3 regions of the Agrobacterium sp. rho-13.3 genome follow, and region 1 is predicted to be linked to each of the others. Evidence: predicted binding sites of a transcription regulator. Region 1 holds the regulator's gene; each other region holds the start of a gene.

Evidence for each region. The regulator PhoB, encoded in region 1, activates phosphate uptake and scavenging genes when phosphate is short. The targets are predictions, from matches to a motif close to TGTCATNNANCTGTCAT.
Region 2: the regulator PhoB is predicted to act here: its motif matches at 6,220-6,236, upstream of phnC (phosphonate ABC transporter ATP-binding protein).
Region 3: the regulator PhoB is predicted to act here: its motif matches at 6,532-6,548, upstream of RMR16_RS13850 (alkaline phosphatase).

The regions. Positions count from the first base shown of each region.
Region 1 covers NZ_CP192774.1:112,731-120,288, reverse strand. The annotation lists gene RMR16_RS00590 (Hsp33 family molecular chaperone) at 1-576, opposite strand, end outside; gene argF (ornithine carbamoyltransferase) at 820-1,737, opposite strand; gene RMR16_RS00580 (aspartate aminotransferase family protein) at 1,796-3,028, opposite strand; gene RMR16_RS00575 (GcrA family cell cycle regulator) at 3,464-3,997, shown strand; gene RMR16_RS00570 (DUF6481 family protein) at 4,431-4,820, opposite strand; gene RMR16_RS00565 (hypothetical protein) at 4,857-5,081, opposite strand; gene RMR16_RS00560 (cold-shock protein) at 5,294-5,503, opposite strand; gene phoB (phosphate regulon transcriptional regulator PhoB) at 5,862-6,545, opposite strand; gene phoU (phosphate signaling complex protein PhoU) at 6,578-7,294, opposite strand; gene pstB (phosphate ABC transporter ATP-binding protein PstB) at 7,380-7,558, opposite strand, start outside.
Region 2 covers NZ_CP192780.1:44,895-52,452, reverse strand. The annotation lists gene RMR16_RS27295 (plasmid mobilization protein) at 1-470, shown strand, start outside; gene RMR16_RS27290 (relaxase/mobilization nuclease domain-containing protein) at 460-1,614, shown strand; gene RMR16_RS27285 (Y-family DNA polymerase) at 1,645-2,922, opposite strand; gene RMR16_RS27280 (LexA family protein) at 2,927-3,364, opposite strand; gene RMR16_RS27275 (restriction endonuclease) at 3,471-4,046, opposite strand; gene RMR16_RS27270 (Fic/DOC family protein) at 4,061-5,248, opposite strand; gene RMR16_RS27265 (antitoxin VbhA family protein) at 5,311-5,517, opposite strand; partial or broken gene tnpB (IS66 family insertion sequence element accessory protein TnpB) at 5,917-6,099, shown strand; gene phnC (phosphonate ABC transporter ATP-binding protein) at 6,320-7,129, shown strand; gene phnD (phosphate/phosphite/phosphonate ABC transporter substrate-binding protein) at 7,126-7,558, shown strand, end outside.
Region 3 covers NZ_CP192774.1:2,863,566-2,871,123, reverse strand. The annotation lists gene RMR16_RS13885 (tripartite tricarboxylate transporter substrate-binding protein) at 1-15, shown strand, start outside; gene RMR16_RS13880 (tripartite tricarboxylate transporter TctB family protein) at 179-640, shown strand; gene RMR16_RS13875 (tripartite tricarboxylate transporter permease) at 649-2,154, shown strand; gene RMR16_RS13870 (SlyX family protein) at 2,264-2,476, shown strand; gene RMR16_RS13865 (DUF924 family protein) at 2,486-3,040, shown strand; gene dnaJ (molecular chaperone DnaJ) at 3,127-4,260, opposite strand; gene dnaK (molecular chaperone DnaK) at 4,347-6,251, opposite strand; gene RMR16_RS13850 (alkaline phosphatase) at 6,606-7,558, shown strand, end outside.

The sequences.
Region 1 (7,558 bases):
GCGATGGCGTGGCTTGCCGTCTTCATCCCGGTCGAAAAGCTCTGCGACGCCGAGGCGCACCCGGGTCGGCAATTGTTCCGACTGGCGGAAATAGACGCCCGCAACCTCTTCAAGCGATGAGCCATCCAAAGGCACGATGCCCTGATAGGGATGCATGCCCTCACCCTGGTCGATGGTGAAGGCAAGAATTCCGCTGCCGAGCAATTGCTCTGGCGAGGTTTGGCCAGCGGTTATCGCCTCCGCCAAACGCTCTTCATCGAAGCGGGCATAGGCGCGCATATTTTCAGGCGAGGTAAAATCCGCGACCAGCAGATCCACAGGACCGTCGCCTCTGGTCTGAACGGTCAGCTTGCCGGAAAATTTCAGCGACGTGCCGATGAGTGCCGTCAGAACGACCGCCTCTGCCAAGAGACGGGCAACAGCGGGCGGATAATCATGGCGTTCAAGGATGCCATTCAAAAGCGGACCGACCTGAATGGCACGGCCACGCACGTCCAGCCCTTCCACCTGAAAGGGAACAACCTTGTCATCGCCTGCAAAATCGAGATCGTCCAGATCTACCGTTACGTCTGCCATTTTCCAACTCCTTGCCACCCGTAACCTGCGCGACCCGCGCAAGACAATCGAGACCGCCGGAGGGCATCGATCGACAGGCATAATATCCGTTCTCGCACAGAGGCCCGGAAAGCGAAACCGCGTCCGGGACCAAATTGCGACGAACAATTGATGAAAAGCCGCCGTTTAAACACCGGCAGCATTGAACTGGGCTACAGATGGGAAGCCATGCCGGAAATTCAAGCGCCCGGCATATCAGTCATATTAGATCACGCCCATGCACCATGCGATGATCGCCTTTTGCGCATGGAGGCGGTTTTCCGCCTCATCGAACACCACGGACTGCGGCCCGTCGATGACTTCGTCCGTCACCTCTTCGCCGCGGTGGGCAGGCAGGCAATGCATGAAGAGCGCATCATCTTTCGCCTTCTGCATCAGGGCAGCATTGACCTGATAAGGCTGGAAAATGTTGTGGCCGCGGGCCTTGTGTTCCTGATTCATGGAAACCCATGTGTCGGTGACGATGCAATCGGCACCGTCAACAGCGCGTTCCGCATCATGGTACAGCATGACTTCGCCGCCATTGTTGCGCGCCCAGTTCAGGAACCTGTCATGCGGCTCGGAACCCATCGGCACGGCCATGTTCATGCGATAACCGAAACGGGCAGAGCCTTCGACCAGCGAATGCAGCACGTTGTTGCCATCGCCCGTCCAAGCAATCGTCTTGCCCTTCACCGGGCCACGATGTTCTTCGAACGTCAGAATATCGGCCATGATCTGGCAGGGATGCGTGTCATCCGTCAGACCATTGATGACAGGCACGGTGGCGTGTTCGGCCAGCTCCAGCAGGCGTGAATGATCGGTGGTGCGGATCATGATGGCATCGACGTAACGCGACAGAACCTTGGCCGTATCGCCAATGGTTTCGGCGCGGCCAAGCTGCATTTCCGTGCCCGACAGAAACAGCGTTTCGCCGCCCAGCTGGCGCATACCGACATCGAAAGACACGCGGGTGCGGGTGGATGGCTTCTCGAAGATCATCGCCAGCATTTTGCCGGCCAGCGGCTTGTCCGCCGTGCCGTTTTTCGTGGCGATCTTTCGCTTGGCTGCGTCATCCAGAATGACCCGCAGGTCTTCCGAACCGACGGCCGAAAGATCGAGAAAATGCTTTGCTGATGCCATTTTATGCTGTCCCATCGATGCAGGCGACGTCCACGACGCCAGCCCGACCCATTGTGCTTCAGGCGCTTTTCGCCAGTTTCGTTGTGAGTGCTTCCGCAGCCTTTTCAAGCCGTGCCAGCCCCTCGCGTGCCTCTTCCGCTGTGACCACCAGAGGCGGCAGCAAACGGATGACGTTGTCGCCCGCCGGAACACCCAGCAGGTGCTCGGCGCGCATGGCCAGCAACAGATCGGTGGACGGTACCTTGGCCTTCACACCGAGCAAAAGACCTTCGCCGCGAATGTCTTCTATGACGTCTGGATAACGGTCCTTCAGCGAGGCCAGTCCCTGACGGAAAATCAGCGTGACATCACGCACGTGCTGAAGAAAATCATCGGCCAGAACAATATCCAGAACCGCATTGCCGCAGGCCATGGCGAGAGGATTGCCGCCATAAGTCGTGCCATGCACGCCAGCCGTCATGCCGGACGCGGCTTCCGCTGTTGCAAGGCAGGCGCCGAACGGGAAACCACCGCCGATGCCCTTGGCAACGGCCATGATATCAGGCGCCACGCCAGACCATTCATAAGCAAAGAACTTGCCGGTACGGCCAACGCCCGTCTGGACCTCGTCAAAAATCAGCAGCAGGCCGTGTTCTTCACACAGCGCCCGAAGGGCGCGCAGGAATTCCAGCTCGACGGGGCGAATACCGCCCTCACCCTGAATGGGCTCGATGAGCAATGCTGCTGTTTCCGGCGTAATCGCTGCTTTCAAGGCTTCCAGATCACCGAATGGCACCTGATCGAACCCTTCGACCTTGGGGCCGAAACCTTCCAGATATTTCGCCTGGCCGCCAGCCGCGATGGTGGCAAGTGTGCGCCCATGGAAAGCACCTTCAAAGGTGATGATGCGGAATTTTTCCGGGTGGCCGTGGGTATAATGATAACGCCGCGCCGTTTTGATCGCGCATTCCAGCGCTTCCGCACCGGAATTGGTGAAGAAGACCTTATCGGCAAAGGTGGCGTCCGTGAGGCGTTGGGCCAGCACTTCCTGCCCCGCAACTTCATACAGGTTGGACAGGTGCCAGACTTTTTCGGCCTGCGTCTTGATGGCATCGACCATATGCGGGTGGCTGTGGCCGACAGACGTGACAGCAACGCCCGCACCGAAATCCAGATATCGTTCGCCGGTTTCCGTGATGAGCCACACGCCCTCGCCGCGCTCGAAACGCAAAGGGGCTCTGGAAAACGTATCGAACAATGGTCCGGTTTGGGGTCCGGCTTGGGGCCCAGCGTGGGGCGCGTTGTCAGCCATGGCTGCATCACTCCTTGCGCAAACGCGCTATCAATAGGGCTGATCGGTTATCCCGTGCCCGAAAATCAAAAATGCCGCCTCGCGGCGGCTTGGGGTATCGTCTTCTGTTCGCAGGCACTATTGTCACTTCATTGAACGATGTCAACAAACGTCCTCATTTTCCGGCATTCTCAAGCTGTGGTGGATTGATTTTATTGAACCACCAACTGTTGCTTTTCAGACTCACGATTGAAGCAAGTTGGGGAAAACCGCGAAATCGATTCCAGATGATTCTCCCGACTCTTGTCACGGAGTCAGCCTACGATTAGGTTAACTCTCAATTACTAGACTGCAAGCGGCGGAACTAGTCACCTAAAATCTGGCAGATGCTCTGCGCGCGGTTCGCTCCGCGGCATCGTAGATCGATTCTGCCTGTACGACGAGCGGAGATGCGGCATGAACTGGACAGACGAACGAGTCGAAAAACTCAAAAGATTGTGGTCCGAAGGGCTGAGCGCCAGCCAGATTGCCGCGCAACTCGGTGGCGTCAGCCGCAACGCGGTCATCGGCAAGGTTCACCGCCTCAGCCTGCCGGGCAGAGCGAAAGCAGGTGGAACCGTTGCAACGGCACGTCCTGCCGCAAAACGTCCGGCCTCCCCTGCTCCACGCGCACCAAACTATCCTGCCCGCGTTGCAACGGCCCGTCCGGTTGCCCGCACAGCAGGCGCAACCGCGTTGCAGGACGATGCGGACGTCAACACGGCAGAGGTTTTGGAATACCGTCCGACAGCCATCAGCAATGCCGTACTGCCAACCTCGCTTCGCCTGACGCTGACGGAACTGACAGAGCGCACGTGCAAATGGCCAGTTGGCGACCCTTTGAAGGACGACTTCCACTTCTGTGGCTGTGACGCGTCTGAAGCATCGCCCTATTGCAAGTTCCACGCCAAGATGGCTTACCAGCCGGTCAGCGAACGCCGCAGGGCTTGATGCCAGCGACATTATCGATTGGAAAAGCGGGTCTTCTGATCCGCTTTTTTATTGCGATTTTTTCGCGGAGCACGCTGTGATCCTTCAGACGAAAGCGCATGACTTTGCCAAGTCCGTCGTGCTGATTTGAATTGGACAATGGGAGAAGGTTGGTGGCATTTTCGTGCACGCCTAGAGTATTTCCGCCTTTCTCCGAAACGCGAAAATACTCTATCTATTTGTTTTGACGCATTATCCGGGCGCAAAACTGCTTCGAATTTTTGCTGGAAATGCTCCAGGACATGAGCTTCCGATCACGCAAGCTCATGTTAAATCTTTTGTGGCGCAGCAGACGAGAGTGCCGCGCGTCTCGCGGACGCGCAGAGGTCGCTATACCATATTCAACCTGCGCATTGTCATTCCCCAAAACCGACGCCGATTTTGGGGCAATGCATTAGCCTTGACGGGCTTTGCGGTTGGCATAACGGCGATCGCGCTCTGCCTTGCGGGCAGCTTCGTCCTCAAGGACGCGGGCGATGCGGTTTTTGTCAGCCAGTTTGCGTGCGTCAGCTTCAGCGTTGGCAGCGGCTTCGAGTTCAGCCTCGCGCTGCGCGGCTTCGGCTTCGATGCGCTTCTGCTCTTCGATTTTCAGCTGTTCGCGCTCAAGGCGGCGAGCTTCACGAGCTTCCGCAATTGCAGCTTGCTCTGCCTGTCTGGCTTCACGGGTCGGCTCGGCAGCTTCTTTTGCGGCACGAAAAGCCTGAAGAAGAGCAGCCTTGGCTTCCGCAGCAGCGCCACGACGGTCGGAGACTTCATTGTTTCTAATGTTTCGAACGTTTCTCAAATCTCTATTCCAGTTGATGCGTCACGCCGACAGAAGTCAGGATTTTTTGACGCGTTTTGGTGGGGCGATTGCCGGTGGCTTCTTGCTGTCTTCCAATTCTTTCGCAAGACGCGCTTCTCGCAGCCGAATGGTCTTTTCTTCACGGGCCTGCGTGATGGAGTTGAGTTCATCAACCGCATGACCACGCGCGAAAAACTGAGTTTGCGTTGCGCCGAACGCAATCTCGGCCTGTTTGCGAGACTTGCTATGTGCATCAGTCATTGGAATTCCCTTCCTATCGCATCGGCCTGAAAATCGGAACGATTTTCGACAAGTCCGGTGCGTATATTCAGTCGCCTAGAGTGTCCGCAGAGACCCAAGGGGGTGGCCGGCAAGCGGCACAAAAAAAGGCCAGGCAATGTGCCTGACCTCGATTGGTTTCACGCTTTCAACAGTGCCAGTACATCCGTGGTCAAGGGAAAGCAGATTCCGAATTATGCAGCCTGAAGGTTGCAAGCAGACATTTTGCCCGACTTGTTGTCGCGCTCAAGGTCGTAGCTCAGCTTCTGGCCTTCAACGATTTCGCGCATACCTGCACGCTCTACAGCGGAGATGTGTACGAATGCGTCTGTGCCGCCGTTGTCAGGCTGAATGAAGCCGAAGCCCTTAGTGGAGTTAAACCATTTTACTGTGCCTGTGGTCATAATGAACCCTTTCAAAGCATAAGTTATAGATCACAGAACTGACGCCCTGTGTGCGAGTATAGCGATTTTTTTGAAAGGAAGGGTTAGTTCAAAACGCGGTGCTAATCGCGCGGCAACCAAAGCTCAGCAAGCAAAATATCGATATCGCAGTGATATAGCTTTAGCGATTGATTGTCAAATTTAATCTTTTGCTGATGAAATATCAGGGTCAACAAGCGCGGGTTGAAAAGGCTTTATTCAGCGCTGTGGGCAAGTAAATCCCGGCGAATACGGACGCTGAAATATCCGTCGCCCTTTGCCCTACCGGCACCTCCCCGACGGTGGGGAGGCTAATGATCACGTGGCCTCTTGTTGGCTATCACGCTTCCATGGAATATCCCGCGCCGCGCACGGTGCGGATCACATCCTGCATATTGGAGAAGTTGAGCGCTTTGCGCAGGCGCCCGACATGGACGTCGACGGTGCGTTCATCCACATAGATATCGTGACCCCAGACACCATCGAGAAGTTGGGAGCGCGAATAAACACGACCGGGAGATGCCATCAGGAATTCCAGCAGGCGGAACTCGGTTGGCCCAAGGCGCACTTCGCGGGTCTTGCGGTGAACACGGTGGGTTTCCCGATCCAGTTCGATATCGCCACATTTCAGCACGGAAGACAGCACTTCCGGGCGGGCGCGGCGCAACATGGCTTTCACACGCGCCATCAGCTCCGGCGTGGAGAACGGCTTGACCACATAGTCATCCGCACCCGTTGCCAGGCCACGAACACGTTCGCTTTCCTCACCGCGTGCCGTCAACATGATGATCGGCAGGCGTTCGGTCTCTGGACGCATCCGCAAGCGACGGCAGAGTTCGATGCCGGAAACGCCGGGCAACATCCAGTCGAGGATCAGCAGGTCCGGCGTGCGTTCCTGCAAGCGGATTTCCGCTTCGTCACCACGCGGAATGGTGTCGACGTCGTAACCTTCGGATTCCAGATTGTAGCGAAGAAGAACGCTCAAAGCCTCTTCATCTTCAACAACTGCGATTTTCGGCACCATGGGCATGAAACTCCGCCAGTCTTATCTGTGGCTTACTCGGTGACTGCGCCGAGTGTGTTGGAACTATCGTCCTTCGGACGCTCACCCTCAGGCTGGCTGCCGGTGGCCATATAATAGATGGTTTCCGCGATGTTGGTGGCATGGTCACCGACGCGCTCGATGTTCTTGGCGCAGAACAAGAGGTGTGTGCAGGTGGTGATGTTGCGCGGATCTTCCATCATGTAGGTCAACAGCTCGCGGAACAGCGAGGTGTACATGGCGTCGATTTCCTCGTCGCGCTCGCGGATGGCCTGCGCCTTTTCTGCGGAGCGCGTGGAATAGACGTCCAGCACTTCTTTTAGCTGCACCAGCGCCAGTTCGGACAGATGCTCCAGACCGCGGGCCAGCTTGCGCGGCACACCGGTTCCAGACACTGCGATCACGCGCTTGGCCGTGTTCTTGCCCAGATCGCCAACGCGCTCCAGATCGGCTGCGATGCGCAGTGAACCGATGATATCGCGCAGGTCGGACGCCATAGGCTGGCGTTTGGCGATGGTGACGATGGCCTTATCGCCGATCTCGCGTTCTGCGTGATCGAGGATGGCATCATCCGAGATGACCTTCTGGGCCAGCGCCATATCCGAATTGACGAGCGCGCGCACCGCATCGGCACACATCTGCTCAGCCAGACCGCCCATTTCGGCAATGCGGCGGCTGAGGAACTTCAGCTCTTCATCGTAAGCGGACATAATATGCGAATGTGTCGGCATGTTCGAATTCTCCAGTTTCGTGGCGCGCTCCACAAGCCCTATCAGGCTCAAGCGGCAGCGCGATTTCCTCACAGCAATGGCTGGATCAGCCGAAGCGACCCATGATGTAGTCCTGTGTGCGCTGGTCATCCGGGTTGGTGAACATCTTGTCGGTGTCGTTCTCTTCCACCAGATGACCGAGGTGGAACATGGCCGTGCGCTGCGAAACGCGGGCAGCCTGCTGCATGGAGTGGGTAACGATGACGATGGTGTAATTGGCGCGCA
Region 2 (7,558 bases), on a different replicon from region 1:
CTCACGGCGGCAAGTCCGCGTTGCTGCGTCGGCTTGTTTCGATGGCAGTTGAGGCGGAGAAGTCGACTTCCATTTCGTTGCCGGACCCAGTGGGTCGGGCGGTGCACCTGTCAGTGAGGCTTTCTGAGAACGAAGTTGCGGCGGTGAGGAAAGCGGCGGCGTCGAGAAGCATGAAGCCTTCGCAGTGGCTGCGTTCTGTTGTGCGCGTTCGCTTGGGGGCTGGCGCTCAGTATTCAGCAAACGAACTTCATGAACTTCGATCACTGGTTAATCAGGTCCGGAAGGTAGGCGTGAATTTGAACCAAATCACCCGCGCTGTGAATGAGGCTCGTAGGGAGGGCGGATCGTTCTCGGTAGATGCACGTGCAGTTGACGCAGCCCGTGATGAAGTGACTAAGGCGCTCACGGCGCTCCACTTAATGGCTCGCGGTAACGTCCGTACCTGGGAGGGTGAACAGAATGAAGAATGACCCCAAGGTTCGCGCCCTATACGACGACTTTTACAAGGGGATCGGCGTTTCAGCGGCTTGGCTTCGCAATGGTCAAATGCGGATGTATCGGGACCAGTTGCCACAGCTTATGGCGGCGCTGAAAAAGAGCCCTGACACCAAGGCTAAGCTTGCTCGCGTTGTTTCGAAAGCGCCAGAGGTCATGGTGAAGATTTCAGGCCGAACCAAGGATGGCGACCACCTTAAGCAACATATGGATTACATCACGCGAAACGGTAAGGTCGAAGCCGAAACCGACTATGGCCCGATGATGGGGAAGGAAGCAGTTCGGGACCTCCACGCGGATTGGGCCGATGATGAGGTTGTCTACAAAGGGCAGCATCAGGTGCGGAAAACGTCACTTTCTGTGAATATGGTTTTGTCGATGCCGCCCGGAGTGGACAGGTCGCAATTTCGCGATGCGGTGCGCGACTTCGTAGACAAGGAAATTCGTTCGCGAGCTGATGTCATGGTTGCATTCCATGATGATACAAATCATCCGCATGCACATGTCACCGTTCGAGGTAGGCAGCATAACGGAAGAGCATTCAATCCCGGCAAGGCCGTGCTTTCAAAGTATCGGGAGCAGTTTGCCGAGGCGTTGCGGCATCGAGGGATCGAGGCTGAGGCTACGCCTCGCTTCGCTCGCGGGCGCAGTATGAAGTCAGACCGACAGGAGTTTAGACACATGCGCGCGCGTGGGCTTACCCCACGCAACGAGAAACGGGCAATGGAGCAGGCTTACAAAGAACTTGCCCGAGGCGGCGCACGGACATCAGGCGCGGCACGCAGGGAAGGGCAGGGAGCGCGAGAGCGTCCTTGGGAGCAAGCGGCGCAGACGAAGAATGCAGGGGTGAAGATGGTCTATAGGGCGGCAGCTCGTGAGCTTGCCAGTAGTACCAGCGTTGCTGACCGACAACTGGCGTTAAAGGTCGAGGCTTTCGCGCAATCGATACCGGAGCCAAGATTTCAGCGTGACATGTATCTCAGTCTTCTTGCAAAACAGATACGAGACCATTCACAGAGCAAAACTGTGGGGCTGGACCGAGACGCTGGCAAGCCGCCTGAAAGCGGTGAGAGAGGCATTACGGGGCCAGAGCGCGGGGGCGGAGGTCGGACGCGTTAGTGGGCGAGCATGCCGGCGAATAAGAACGGATTACGTCCGCACGATAGGCAGATCGGCAAGCTTCGTCGTATAGCGGGGACTTCGCATGTCCGCCTTAGTCGCGAAGGGCTGTTTAAAGCCCTCTGACGCGAGAATAAGCGTCTTCTTGCCCCATCGATCGTTGACGGCATCAAGCGCAGCGGAAAGCCGTCCCGATCGCTCCTGCTCGTGTGCAAATAGATCGACAGGGGCCAGCTCGGCCGGGATAAGGTCGTCCAGGATCACGCCCGCCTTTGTGTAGGCGAAACCGTTCCCCTGCGGATCACCCTTCCATGCTCGGGCAACACAAGCCAAAGCAGTGCCGACAAGGGCAAATGTCGAACTCGACGGCGGCGAAAGCCGCGCTGTTCTCGACGTGCTGTCGCGGGCGCTGCCATTGTGCGGATTCGTGTGAAAGAAAACCTGCATATGGGAGGCGACAAGGCCATGATCGCGGAGCTTTTCAGCAGCTCGGGTCGCATGGGCCGTGACGGCCTGTTGCAGAACGGCAAGGGAGGTCATCGGGCTGCCCGCCGATCTGGTGACAGCCATCCCCTTACGGGTCGGTTCCACGTCCTGAATGTCGATGCATCGCAAGCCGTTCAATTCGGATACGGTACGCTCAAGAACGACGGTCCCAATTTTGCGGGCGAGTGGCAAAGGCATGTCGCGCAGCTGCGCGACAGTGTTTATCCCAATCTCACGCAGTTTTGCCGTTGTCCTCGATCCCACGCCCCACACCTCTGAAACATCGGTGCGAGCCATACAATAGGCCGCAATCTCGGTATTCATGAGGTCGGCCACGCCATCAAAAACCGGGTTTTTCTTGGCAATAAAGTTGGCGAATTTCGCCATGGTCTTCGTCGGTCCTATCCCTACGCATGTAGGAATTCCGGTGTTCTGTCGCACCACGGCCCGCATCTCGGCGGCATGGTCGAGCATCCGTCCGCCAAAGCCAGACAGGTCTACGAACGTTTCATCGATCGAGTAGATTTCTGTTCGCGGTGAGAACTCGGATATCGTCGCCGCTACCCTACGGGATATATCACCGTAAAGGGTGTAGTTTGAAGAAAACAGTCGGATGCCATGTTCCTTCGTTTTCTCGCGAAAATGGTGCGCGGGTTCCCCCATGGCGATGCCAAGGGCTTTTGCCTCGTTGCTGCGGGCTACAGCGCATCCATCGTTGTTTGATAAGACGACAACCGGCTTTTCTCGCAAGCGTGGATCGAAAAGCCGTTCACATGAGACGTAGAAATTATTGCAGTCGATCAGGGCGATGGGTTCGGCCATGGCTCTACTCGACCGGATAGCGGCGAGCAATCCCGGCCACAACGCCGAAAATCTCTGTGCTGTCGAGCACAGGCAACGGCGGATAGTGTTCGTCGGAGCGGGCTTCATGCCAAAGTCGGCCATCCCGACGGGTCAAAACCTTCAAGAGCATGTCGCCGTTGTAAAGGGCGAGGACGGTTCGACCTGGCTGCACCTTTCCTGCTCGGTCGATAGCAACGAAATCGCCGTCAAGAATGCCAGCGCGGCTAAGAGAATTGCCGCTCACGCGATACCAGAAAGTTGCGTGTTCGTGGCGTATTATCCACGCGATCAAGTCAACAGGATCTTCTAAGTCATCTCCTGCGGGAGATGGGAAACCAGCTGAAACCATTAGGCCCGCGGTGCGGATTTCCCTCACGAGGTATTCGACTGGAATGAGTTCGACGGTCGCAAGAGCGGTCATGAATGGCTCAGTATCGGCGTAAGAGGGTTACTTTTGTTCTTACTATGTTCTCCAATCATCGCGAGTCAATTCACGAATTCCGAGGGCAGCGAAATGATTATTGGGATCAGGGAATAGACAGAGGCACTTCGCGGATGGTTGACCGCTCCTGCTCAATCATTCCAGTATTCAGAAAATCGAGTAGTTTCTGCCCGCTCAATATGATCATGCGTGGGTCTTGAGACGCAAGTTCTTTTGCCCCCGCCCCGGTTTTGCCGGTGTGAATGAAAAAGCCCTTACAGTTTTTGGCCGCGATCACGGCGCTGAACGCAGCAATATGTTGGCGGTTTATATGCTTGGCATATCGTTTCGCTTGGAGAAGATGAGTTTCACCATTGATCTCGACCATGCCGTCAATTCCGCCATCGCCACTGTAATGCGTGTTGCGAAGTATCGTATGTCCGCGCCTTTCAAATGCTTCGAGAAGCAATTCTTCGAAGGTGAGAGGGTCGATCTTTCGCAGGTAGGCCAAACGTTGCGGCATAAGCGGAATGGTATTGATCTTAGCCAGGACACGGCGGGCTTGTTCCTGCTTTCTTAGATGCCTGCGTATCCGCGCCTTTGGTCTCAGCAGCCGACGCAGGAATATACCTGCAGCGATAATGAGCGCGATGGCGATAAGCTTTATTTCGTGATCTTGCATCGGCTGACGACGCCCTATCGCTCGCGTCCATGGTCAGATGAGCGATCACTGTCCGGAGGCGCGGGATCAGAGCTTGGACGATCAATTTCGCGGTTTCGCTGTAGAGTAGGGGAAGGGATCTCAATGCCATTGGCGATCATCCCGGCAATTTTTTCACGAGCAACTGTTACGGCCTGGCCGATAGCATCTTTATCGTTTGGATATTGTTTTGCTGTCTTTTCGGCCACGTAATTTTCGAGAGACACAGCTTTGCGCAACTCCGGATCGTTCATTAGCTCAGTCCTCGACCCTTCGAGGTAGACTCGGGCTTTTGCATGGCCGGAGAAATCGGAAGTCGCAACGAAATCGACTTCCATTTCATCTTCGAGTTTATGAGAGAAGTCGCGCCGATCTGCGACAACGATGAAATTCTCGGCCGCGATCTTGATGGTGAGTTCGTCATGTCCGACGAGATGGCCGGCAACTCGATCTCCTGGGAGGGCCGTACGAACGTCGTGTTCCATCGGATCCTCGCCATATTCTCTCAGCATCCCAAAGGCTGCTCTTATGGCTCCCTGCCGATTTGTGTCAACAGCATCAAGAACAGCATGGGCGAGAGCCCTGCTATCGGCATCTCGGATCGCTTCTTTTGAACCTTCGATCATTCGGGCCTTGCTCACGACATCAAACTGCACGTCGTGGCCTAGTTCACGCCCCAGCTCCGCGATGAAGGTTTCCTGTGTACGTCCATTTCCCTCTCTGAAAGGATGTACATAGTTCAAGTCACCGAGGACCTTACCAGCCATCTTGGCGAAGTCGTCGGCGCTGATACCGTCGAGTTTCTTCAGATCACGCAACTCTTTGAATGCGTCGGCCAAACCCATGTCAATCTTCTGGCCTGGAAGGAAGCTAGTGCCAGCCTTGCTCAGAGAGCCAATAGGCGGCATGCGCTGGCCGTCAACAATGGGCGTTTCTGCACGCGTATGACCGGCCCACTCATAGACGTCCTGAAATATGTGGCGATGGATAGCCTTCAGGTGATCGGCATCAAAGTTGCCCTTTGGCCCATCACCTTCACGAATCTCAGCAATGCGGAAGGCGGTGGCGCGATACTCTTCCTCGCGCAGCTCTTTGCCAGAGGTAATCCCAAAGCGGTTTCGCAGAACACGCTCTCCATCGGGCTTGCCTGATGGATTTGGATAGCAGAACGGATCATTGCTCATGAAAAGTCTTACTCATAAAAATGGCCGCCCTTTAGGCGGCCGTTAGATTGTATGTGGTGATGTCAGGCCTGCTGTGGAGGACGTACAACCTGCAAACGATACTGATCGCGGGTAATGTCACCGTTGACATAGGCTTCCGTTGCAGCCTCAAGAACAGGGTCGTGTTTGTAGCCCTGTCTTGCCACTGCGGCCCGGGCCTCGTCTGTGGCGCGGCGACGCTTGGCGATGGCTTCCGGCGAGCGATCAGGAACGCTTTGATGAATATTCATGCTCAAACCTCCGATTAGTGTGTTTTAATACCATTAAATTGGATTAAAGTCAAACAAAATCAAACTGTTGGCTATCTATCTCGGTTCTGATCGCGATTATTTTGTCGGGTAGCTTCGCGCTCCATATCTGTAGCGGCTTGCCAACATAAGCGCCTCTGCTCGCAAACATCGGCATTTTCTGCTCGAATTATCTGACAATGGAGCGGGCGTCGTGCTCACGCTCTTTGCCAATGTGCTCGCAAACATCCGGGTCTGCTTGCAAACATCCGCCACGTGCTCAGATTAATTGCCAGCGACGGCATGGTCAAACCGGGACGCCTGCCTGTCGTAGTTGCTCGGTCAGCTGACGGGAATATTCGGGATCAAGGGTGCCCGCCAGGAAGGCGCGGATATACGGACATGCGCTGTGGCTTTCCCTCCTTGGCGCTTCGGGTGCAGGAGGTTCTGCAGCATGATTCGTTGTCAGGGCATCTCTTCGTCTTCAGGGGCCGCAGATCGGATATTTTGAAGATCATCTGGCATGATGGTCTGGGCGCCTGCCTTTTTACCCGGCGGCTGGAGAAGGGCCGGTTTATCTGGCCGAATATGGGATAGCATCCGTCAAGGTGGTGTAGAATTGGGACCGGGCCGTCATGATCAGGCGGCTCTGGGTGAAATTTCTCCATCGCAGCTACGCGAGGAGGTAGAGCTGAGTTTAAGTGCTGTCATTGAAGTTTCACGAGCCTGATAAACGGACGTCATATGTCGCCCATAGTGATGCAAATATTCAATCGATGCACCACTAACGATCAGGATTATTGTGATGCTGGCTCTGAACGGAGTTGCCGTGACCTATGCCAACGGCACCCAAGCTTTGAAGACAACGACATTGACGTTCAACCAGGGTCAGTTCGTCGTGCTCCTCGGTAGATCCGGCGCAGGCAAATCTACCCTCATCCGGACACTCAACGGCTTGGTTGCGCCGACGTCTGGTTCGATCACTTCTAACGATATTGGTGCTCTGGATGCGGAAACTAAGCTTCGCATTCACCGAAGGCGAACTGGGATGATATTCCAGCAGCACCAACTCATAGGGCGCTTGAGCGCGCTCGACAACGTCATGACGGGCCGCCTGGGCTACCACTCTGGCTGGCGTACGTTGTTCCCTATGCCGCGTTCGGATCGAAGGCTGGGGTTGGAATGCCTTGAACGCGTAGGCCTTCTTGATAAGGCTCTCGTCAGGGCGGATCAACTATCCGGCGGTCAGCAGCAACGGGTGGGCATTGCGCGCGCGCTGGTCCAGAAGCCCCAACTGGTCCTTGCAGATGAGCCCGTTGCAAGTCTGGACCCTGAAACGGCTGTCGAGGTCCTGTCGCAGCTTCGCGAAATATGCACAGCCGACGGCATCACTGCTGTGATCAGCCTTCATCAGATCGATCTAGCTCGCCGGTTCGGCGACCGGGTCATTGCTATGCGCGACGGGGAAGTGGTTGCGGACGCCGCTGTCGACGAACTGACCGATCAAATGTGTGCGTCGATCTACCGCAGCGCCCCAAGAAATCCGACCACAACACAAGATTTGTCCAACTACGAGTATGATCAACCTTTAGCTGCCATGGAGGCCGCATTATGAAGAAGCTTCTGTCCCTCGCATTCCTCGCCGTTCTTGGCTGGAGTTCGTTGGCGCATGCTGGCTCAAATCCAGAGACATTGCGCGTCGCGTTGCTACCGGACGAGAACGCCGCCACTGTCATCAAAAACAATCGTCCTCTCGAGGAGTATCTTGAGAAGACACTCGGTCGGGAGATTGAACTGATCGTAACGACCGACTACTCGTCAATGATCGAAGCGATGCGTTTCGGCCGGCTTGAGTTGGCTTATTTCGGGCCGCTCTCTTACACGCTCGCGAAAACCAAGGCTGATATCGAGCCTTTCGCAGCACTTATGAAGGATGGCGAAACTACCTATCGCGCTGTAGTTGTCGCCAATGCAGAGGCTGGCATCGAAAGCCTTGAAGATGCAAAAGGGAAAAAGGTCGCGTTTGGGGACGTGGCTTCCACCT
Region 3 (7,558 bases), 330 kb from region 1:
CAGTACGCCGACTAAGCCTGCTGCCAGACACTTAACCGGCGGAACGTTCAGTACCGCCGGTTTTTTGGATGTTGGCTCATCATGACAGCAACCAGCTTTTTACTCTTCAAGATCAGCGCATAGTGCTTTCGAAAACCCACCCGGAAACCGGGCCAATTCGTCAGCGGGGGACTGAGACATGAAATCACTTTCTTTCGATGCCACAGAGGCAATCTGTGGCGCCTTTTTCATCGCGCTCGGCGTGTTCTTCGCTTGGCAATCCTACGGTTTGGAACTGGGAACCGCGTTTCGCATGGGACCAGGTTATTTCCCGTTGGTGTTGTCCATTGTGCTCGTTGGACTTGGGACGTTGATCTTTCTGCGTGCAGGCAACGTCCAAGGCGAACCGCTGGGCGCGATCGCCTGGCGCGGTATTTTTCTCATTCTGCCCGCACCGATCTTTTTCGGCATGACAGTGCGCGGCCTCGGCTTCGTTCCGGCACTGTTTATAAGCGCACTGATCGCATCCTTTGCATCGCATAAGATGAAACCGCTTATGGCCGTTATTCTGTCCATCGGCATCACCATATTTTCCGTTGCCGTGTTCGATTACGGTCTTGGCCTTCCCTTCCAGCGCTTCGGCCCCTGGCTCAATTTCTGAGGTGCATGATGGAACTGTTCAATAATCTCGCCCTTGGTTTTTCTACGGCCACGTCCATCGACAACCTTTTCTTTTGCCTGATCGGCGTCCTGCTCGGCACATTGATTGGCGTGTTGCCGGGCATTGGTGCCACGGCAACGATTGCCATGCTGTTGCCGATCACCTTCCAGCTGGAGCCGGTATCGTCGCTCATCATGCTCGCGGGCATTTATTACGGCGCGCAATATGGTGGTTCCACCACGGCCATTCTAATCAACATGCCGGGTGAATCCTCATCCGCCGTAACGGCCATCGATGGTTACCAGATGGCGCGCAAGGGCAAGGCCGGCGTTGCGCTCTCCGTTGCTGCCATCGGCTCTTTCTTTGCTGGCACAGTCTCGACCTTCCTCGTCGCGATCTTTGCGCCTCCGCTGACAGCAATCGCGCTGCAATTTGGTGCTGCCGAATATTTCTCGTTGATGGTGGTCGGCCTCGTGTCGTCGATCGCCCTTGCGCACGGCTCAATTATCAAAGCTTTGGCCATGGTTGTTCTCGGCCTGCTGCTTGGGCTGGTCGGCACGGATATCTATAGCGGCACACCACGCTTCACGCTGGGCATTCGCGAATATGCGGATGGTTTGAACTTCGTGGCCGTTGCCGTCGGTGTCTTCGGTATTGCCGAAATTCTGCGTAATCTTGAAAACGAAAAGACCCGCTCGGTCCTGATGGCCAAGGTCAGCGGCCTTCTTCCCAGCAAGGAAGACTTCAAGAAGATGGTTGGCCCCGTGTTGCGCGGCACGGCTATCGGCTCGGCACTGGGCATTCTGCCGGGTGGTGGTGCCATTCTTGCGGCGTTCGCATCCTACACTGTCGAAAAGCGTGTTTCGAAAAACCCGGAAGAGTTCGGCCACGGCGCGATTGCCGGTGTCGCGGGTCCAGAATCGGCCAACAATGCCGGTGCGCAGACCTCGTTCATTCCGCTACTCACACTCGGCATTCCGGCCAATCCGGTCATGGCGCTGATGATAGGCGCGATGATTATTCAGGGTATCGTTCCGGGTCCGAATGTTGCGACGGAACAGCCAGCACTGTTCTGGGGCATCATCGCTTCGATGTGGATCGGCAATCTGATGCTGGTCATTCTCAACCTGCCGCTGATCGGGTTGTGGGTAAAGCTGCTGACCATTCCCTACTACGTGCTGTTCCCCATCATTATGGCCTTCTGCGCCATCGGGGTCTACAGCGTGAACTCCAACGTCTACGATCTCTATGCCGTCGCCTTCTTCGGGCTCATCGGATATGCGCTCGTCAAGCTGCGCTGCGAACCGGCACCTCTTCTGCTCGGTTTCGTCCTTGGTCCTCTGCTGGAAGAAAATTTGCGCCGTGCGATGATCCTGTCGCGCGGTGATGCGACAACCTTCTTCACGCGACCAATCAGCGCCACATTGCTCATCATCGCGCTGCTGGTTCTGGTTGTCGTCTTCCTGCCAAGCGTCAAGAAAAAGCGCGAGGAGGTCTTCCAGGAAGAAGATTGATATTTGAATTATAGGCGAAAATTCCAGAGGCTGGGCATCATGTCCGGCCTTTGTCTTGTTTGCCGGGCGCAAAGCTGCCAAAGCAGGAGCACAAAACAAGGAGGTGCCCGTGTCAGACAATAGCGAAGCCCGCATCATCGCTCTGGAAGAAACAGTGGCGCATCAGGCAAAGACCATCGAAGAGCTTTCCGACCAACTGACCGAGCAGTGGAAAGTGGTGGAGCAGACCCGCGCGAAGCTGGACCGGCTCACAGACCGATTTTTGAACCTCGAAGAGCAATCGCTTGAGGCACCCGCCATCACCAAGCCGCCCCATTATTGAGGAACTGCGATGAGTGTTGCCCTGCTCTTCGTATCCGCTGCCGATGTTTTAACGTTCTGGAAACAGGCCGGGCCGGAAAAGTGGTTCGAAAAAGATGCACATTTCGATGCGACCTTTCATGACCGCTTTCGCGAGGCGCATTTTTCCGCGGCAAGACGTGAGCTTGAAGAGTGGCTCGACACGGCGGAAGATAGTCTTTCACTGCTGCTGTTGCTGGATCAGTTCCCGAGAAACTGCTTTCGCGGAACGGCGCATATGTACGCAACAGACCCGCTTGCGCGTCACTATGCGGAAGAAGCCATCCGGCGCGGTCATGATCTGACAATTGATCCAGAGCTTCGAGTTTTCTTCTATCTTCCCTACATGCATTCGGAAGAACTGGAAGATCAGGAACTGTGCTGCAAGCTTTGTGAACCGCTGGGCGAACGTTATCTGCCCTTTGCCATAGAGCATCTGGACATCATCAAGCGCTTCGGTCGTTTCCCGCATCGCAACGATATTCTGCTGCGTACCACGACGCCACAGGAACGTGAGTTTCTGGAAGAAGGCGGGTTTGCTGGATAAATAACCAGAAACGGAAAATCTCTTCAAAAAACAAAGGCCGCAGTTTTGATCGAAACTGCGGCCTTTGTTTTGTGCGTAAACCAAGATCAGCCGTCGAAAAACTCTTTCATCCGGGCAAAGAAGCCGGTGGATTCCGGATTGTTTTCCTTCGAGGAAAGCTGCTCGAACTCTTGCAGCAATTCGCGCTGCCGTTTTGTCAGCTTCTGCGGCGTTTCGATCTGAATCTGGATGTAGAGATCACCCGTCTGTGCAGAACGCAAAACCGGCATTCCCTTGGCTTTCAGACGAAACTGCTTGCCAGCCTGCGTGCCTTCCGGCACCGTCACACGGGATTTCGTTCCGTCCAGCGTCGTCACATCGAATGTGCCGCCAAGTGCTGCCGTGGTCATGGAGATCGGCACAGCGCAGTAGAGATCGGCACCGTCGCGTTGGAAAAACTCATGTGGCCGCACGGAGAGGAAGATGTAGAGGTCGCCCGAAGGACCGCCCCGCATACCAGCTTCGCCTTCGCCTTGCAGACGAATACGTGTGCCATCTTCGATACCGGCTGGGATATTGACCGAGAGCGAACGCTCTTCCGTCACCCGGCCCTGACCATTACACTTGGTGCAGGGATCGGTGATCGTCTGGCCGCGACCGTGACAGGTCGGGCAGGTGCGTTCTACCGAGAAGAAACCCTGCGCTGCGCGAACACGGCCCGAACCCTGACAGGTTCCACAGGTTTTCGGCTGCGTGCCGGGCTTTGCGCCGGAACCGGTGCAGACATCGCAGGTGATGGAGGTTGGCACACGGATTTGCGCCGTCTTGCCGCTGAACGCCTCTTCCAGCGAAATTTCCATGTTGTAGCGAAGGTCGGCACCGCGCTCGCGTCCGCCGCTGGAGCGACGCGCACGTCCACCACCCATCATTTCGCCAAAAATATCTTCGAAAATATCGGAGAAACCACCGCTCGCGCCGCCGCCAAAGCCGCCGCCCGCGTTGCCCATGCCGCCTTGTTCGAAGGCTGCGTGACCGAAACGGTCATAGGCCGCACGTTTCTGCGCGTCTTTCAACGTTTCGTAGGCTTCGTTGATTTCCTTGAACTTCTTTTCAGATTCTGCATCACCGGGATTCTTGTCCGGATGATACTTCATCGCGAGTTTGCGGAAGGCGCTTTTCAGCTCTTTTTCGTCGGCAGTTTTGCCAACGCCAAGGGTTTCGTAAAAGTCTGCTTTCGCCATTAAATAACAAGCCCCGGAAATGGATTTCCGGCTGCACGAGGCAGCCGGATTTCAGTCAAGCATCAATTGGAGTTCAAGCGCCGCACTTATGCGGACTTCTTGTCATCCTTGATTTCTTCATAGTCCGCATCAACGATATCGTCCTTGCCGCCTGGAGCAGCACCTTCGCCGCCTTCAGCCTGCTGGGCTTCGTAGATGGCCTGACCCAGCTTCATGGACACTTCCATGAGGGTCTGGGTCTTGGCCTGAATGTCATCCGCATCGGGTTCAGACGCTTCAACAGAGGTTTTCAGCGCTGCAATGGCATCTTCGATGGACTTGCGGTCCGTTTCGGAAACCTTGTCACCATACTCCTTCACCGACTTCTCGGTGGAGTGGATGAGGCTTTCGGCCTGGTTCTTGGCTTCTACACCGGCGCGACGCTTCTTGTCGGCTTCGGCATTGGCCTCGGCGTCCTTCACCATCTTGTCGATGTCGGCGTCGGAAAGACCACCAGATGCCTGAATGCGGATCTGCTGTTCCTTGCCTGTTCCCTTGTCCTTGGCGGAAACCTGCACGATGCCGTTGGCGTCGATATCGAATGTGACTTCGATCTGCGGAACGCCGCGTGGTGCTGGTGGCAGGCCAACGAGGTCGAACTGGCCAAGCGACTTGTTATCGGCAGCCATTTCGCGCTCACCCTGCGAAACGCGGATAGTCACAGCAGACTGGCTGTCTTCAGCGGTCGAGAAGGTCTGGCTCTTCTTAGTTGGGATCGTCGTGTTACGGTCGATCAGACGTGTGAAGACGCCACCCAGTGTTTCGATGCCGAGCGACAAAGGCGTCACGTCGAGAAGCAGAACGTCCTTGACGTCGCCCTGAAGAACGCCAGCCTGAATGGCAGCACCCATGGCAACAACTTCATCCGGGTTCACACCCTTATGCGGCTCTTTGCCGAACAGTTGCTTGACGATTTCCTGAACCTTCGGCATGCGGCTCATGCCGCCGACGAGAACGACTTCTTCGATTTCAGCCGCGGTCAGACCAGCATCCTTGAGCGCTGCCTTGCACGGTGCAACGGTACGCTGAACGAGATCGTCAACCAGGCTTTCGAACTTGGCGCGGGTCAGCTTCAGTGTCAGGTGCTTAGGACCGGTGGCATCTGCCGTGATGAATGGCAGGTTGATTTCGGTCTGCTGCGAAGACGACAGTTCGATCTTTGCCTTTTCGGCAGCTTCCTTGAGGCGCTGCAAAGCTAGCTTGTCGCCCTTCAGGTCGATGCCCTGATCCTTCTTGAATTCACCGGCCAGGTACTCGACCAGACGCATATCGAAGTCTTCACCGCCAAGGAATGTATCACCATTGGTAGACTTCACTTCGAAAACGCCATCGCCGATTTCCAGAACGGAAATATCGAAGGTACCGCCGCCCAAGTCGTACACGGCAATCGTCTTGCCTTCCTTCTTGTCGAGGCCATAAGCCAAGGCCGCAGCCGTTGGCTCGTTGATGATGCGCAGAACTTCCAGACCAGCGATGCGGCCAGCATCCTTGGTGGCCTGACGCTGGGCATCGTTGAAGTAGGCAGGAACCGTGATGACGGCCTTCTCAACCTTTTCGCCGAGGTAGGATTCAGCGGTTTCCTTCATCTTCTGAAGGATCATCGCAGAGATTTGCGATGGGGAATAACCCTTGCCCTGCGCCTGTACCCATGCATCGCCATTGTCGCCCTTGACGATCTCGAACGGAACGAGGCCCTTGTCCTTTTCGACAGTCGGGTCTTCGTAACGGCGACCGATAAGGCGCTTGACGGCAAACAATGTGTTGGTTGGGTTGGTGACGGCCTGACGCTTTGCAGGCTGACCGACCAGACGCTCGCCATCATCGCTGAATGCGACCATGGAAGGGGTCGTGCGCGCACCTTCTGCGTTTTCAATAACTCTAATGTCCTTGCCGTCCATCACTGCGACGCAGGAATTGGTCGTGCCAAGGTCGATGCCGATTACTTTTGCCATTCTCTTCTCTCCTTGAAGCGAGTTGTCGGAACCCCGTGAGGCATTCCACTGACGACTCCTTGACTTGGATGGTCTTCATGTTTGTGCAGCATTCTTCAACGCTGTTCTGGGGCGTATATAAGGAGCGATTTTTCCCGCTGCAAGGCAGATAGATGCGTCCACCGCAGCAAAAATCAAGAAATGCAGCTCTGAACAAAACACATAAGGGGTCACAACCGCCTTGGATGCTGCAAGAATGTGAAACAACCGGGTTGCGCGGCTTCGAAAGATTCGCGCCAACCGTCATGTCTCTGTCATGCGCGATGCCTATAGGCGGGAAGCCTTTTCATAAAACATCACTCTATAGAGGTTATCATGCGCAAACTTCTCGCCGCATTCATTGCCACCACGGTTCTGGCCGGCGCCGCACAGGCCGCAACCGTCTATCCTCTTGATCGCGCGACCATTCTTAACGGCTCGCCGTTTGATTTCAAGGTCGAGTTCAAAAACGTCGTAAAGCCTGAAGACCTCAAGATCACCGTCAATGGCGAGGATTACAAAACCGTTTTCGGTGCCGACGTCACATTCGTTTCTGAAGAAAAGGGCAAAGAGGACAAGGTCCTCGGTTCCGCAGTCCTATTGCGCGGTCTGACAATTGCCAAGGCTGGCGATTATCAGGTTGAGGTTTCTGCTGGTTCTGAAACCAAAAAGGTCACATGGACAGTTTATGGCACGGGCGAAGCGCCAAAGGCCAAGAACGTCATCTTCCTTTTGGGTGATGGTCTCTCGGTTGCTCACCGCACCGCTGCCCGCATCATGTCCAAGGGTATGACCGAAGGCAAGGCGAACGGCCGCCTGAACATGGACGAAATGGACCGCATGGCCTTCATCGGCACGTCTTCCACGGAAGCCGTCGCGACCGATAGCGCCAACACCATGTCTGCTTACATGACCGGCCACAAGACAGCCGTTAACGCTCTTGGCGTTTATGGCGACCGCACGCCTGCAAGCCTTGACGACCCTAAGGTCGAAACGCTGGCAGAAGCCCTGCGTCGCCAGACGAAAAAGTCCATCGGCATCGTCACCACATCGGAGTTGCAGGACGCCACACCTGCCGCCGTTGTCTCCCATACCCGCAAGCGCGGCGACAAGGCCGAAATCACGGGCATGCTGCTGGATGTCAAGCCAGACGTCGTTCTGGGCGGTGGTTCGGCCTATTTCCTTGGCAAAGACACACCCGGTTCCAAGCGCAAGGACGACAAGGACTACATCAAGCTGTTCAAGGACGCTGGCTACACTCTCGCCACCGACAAGAGCGAGCTTGAAAA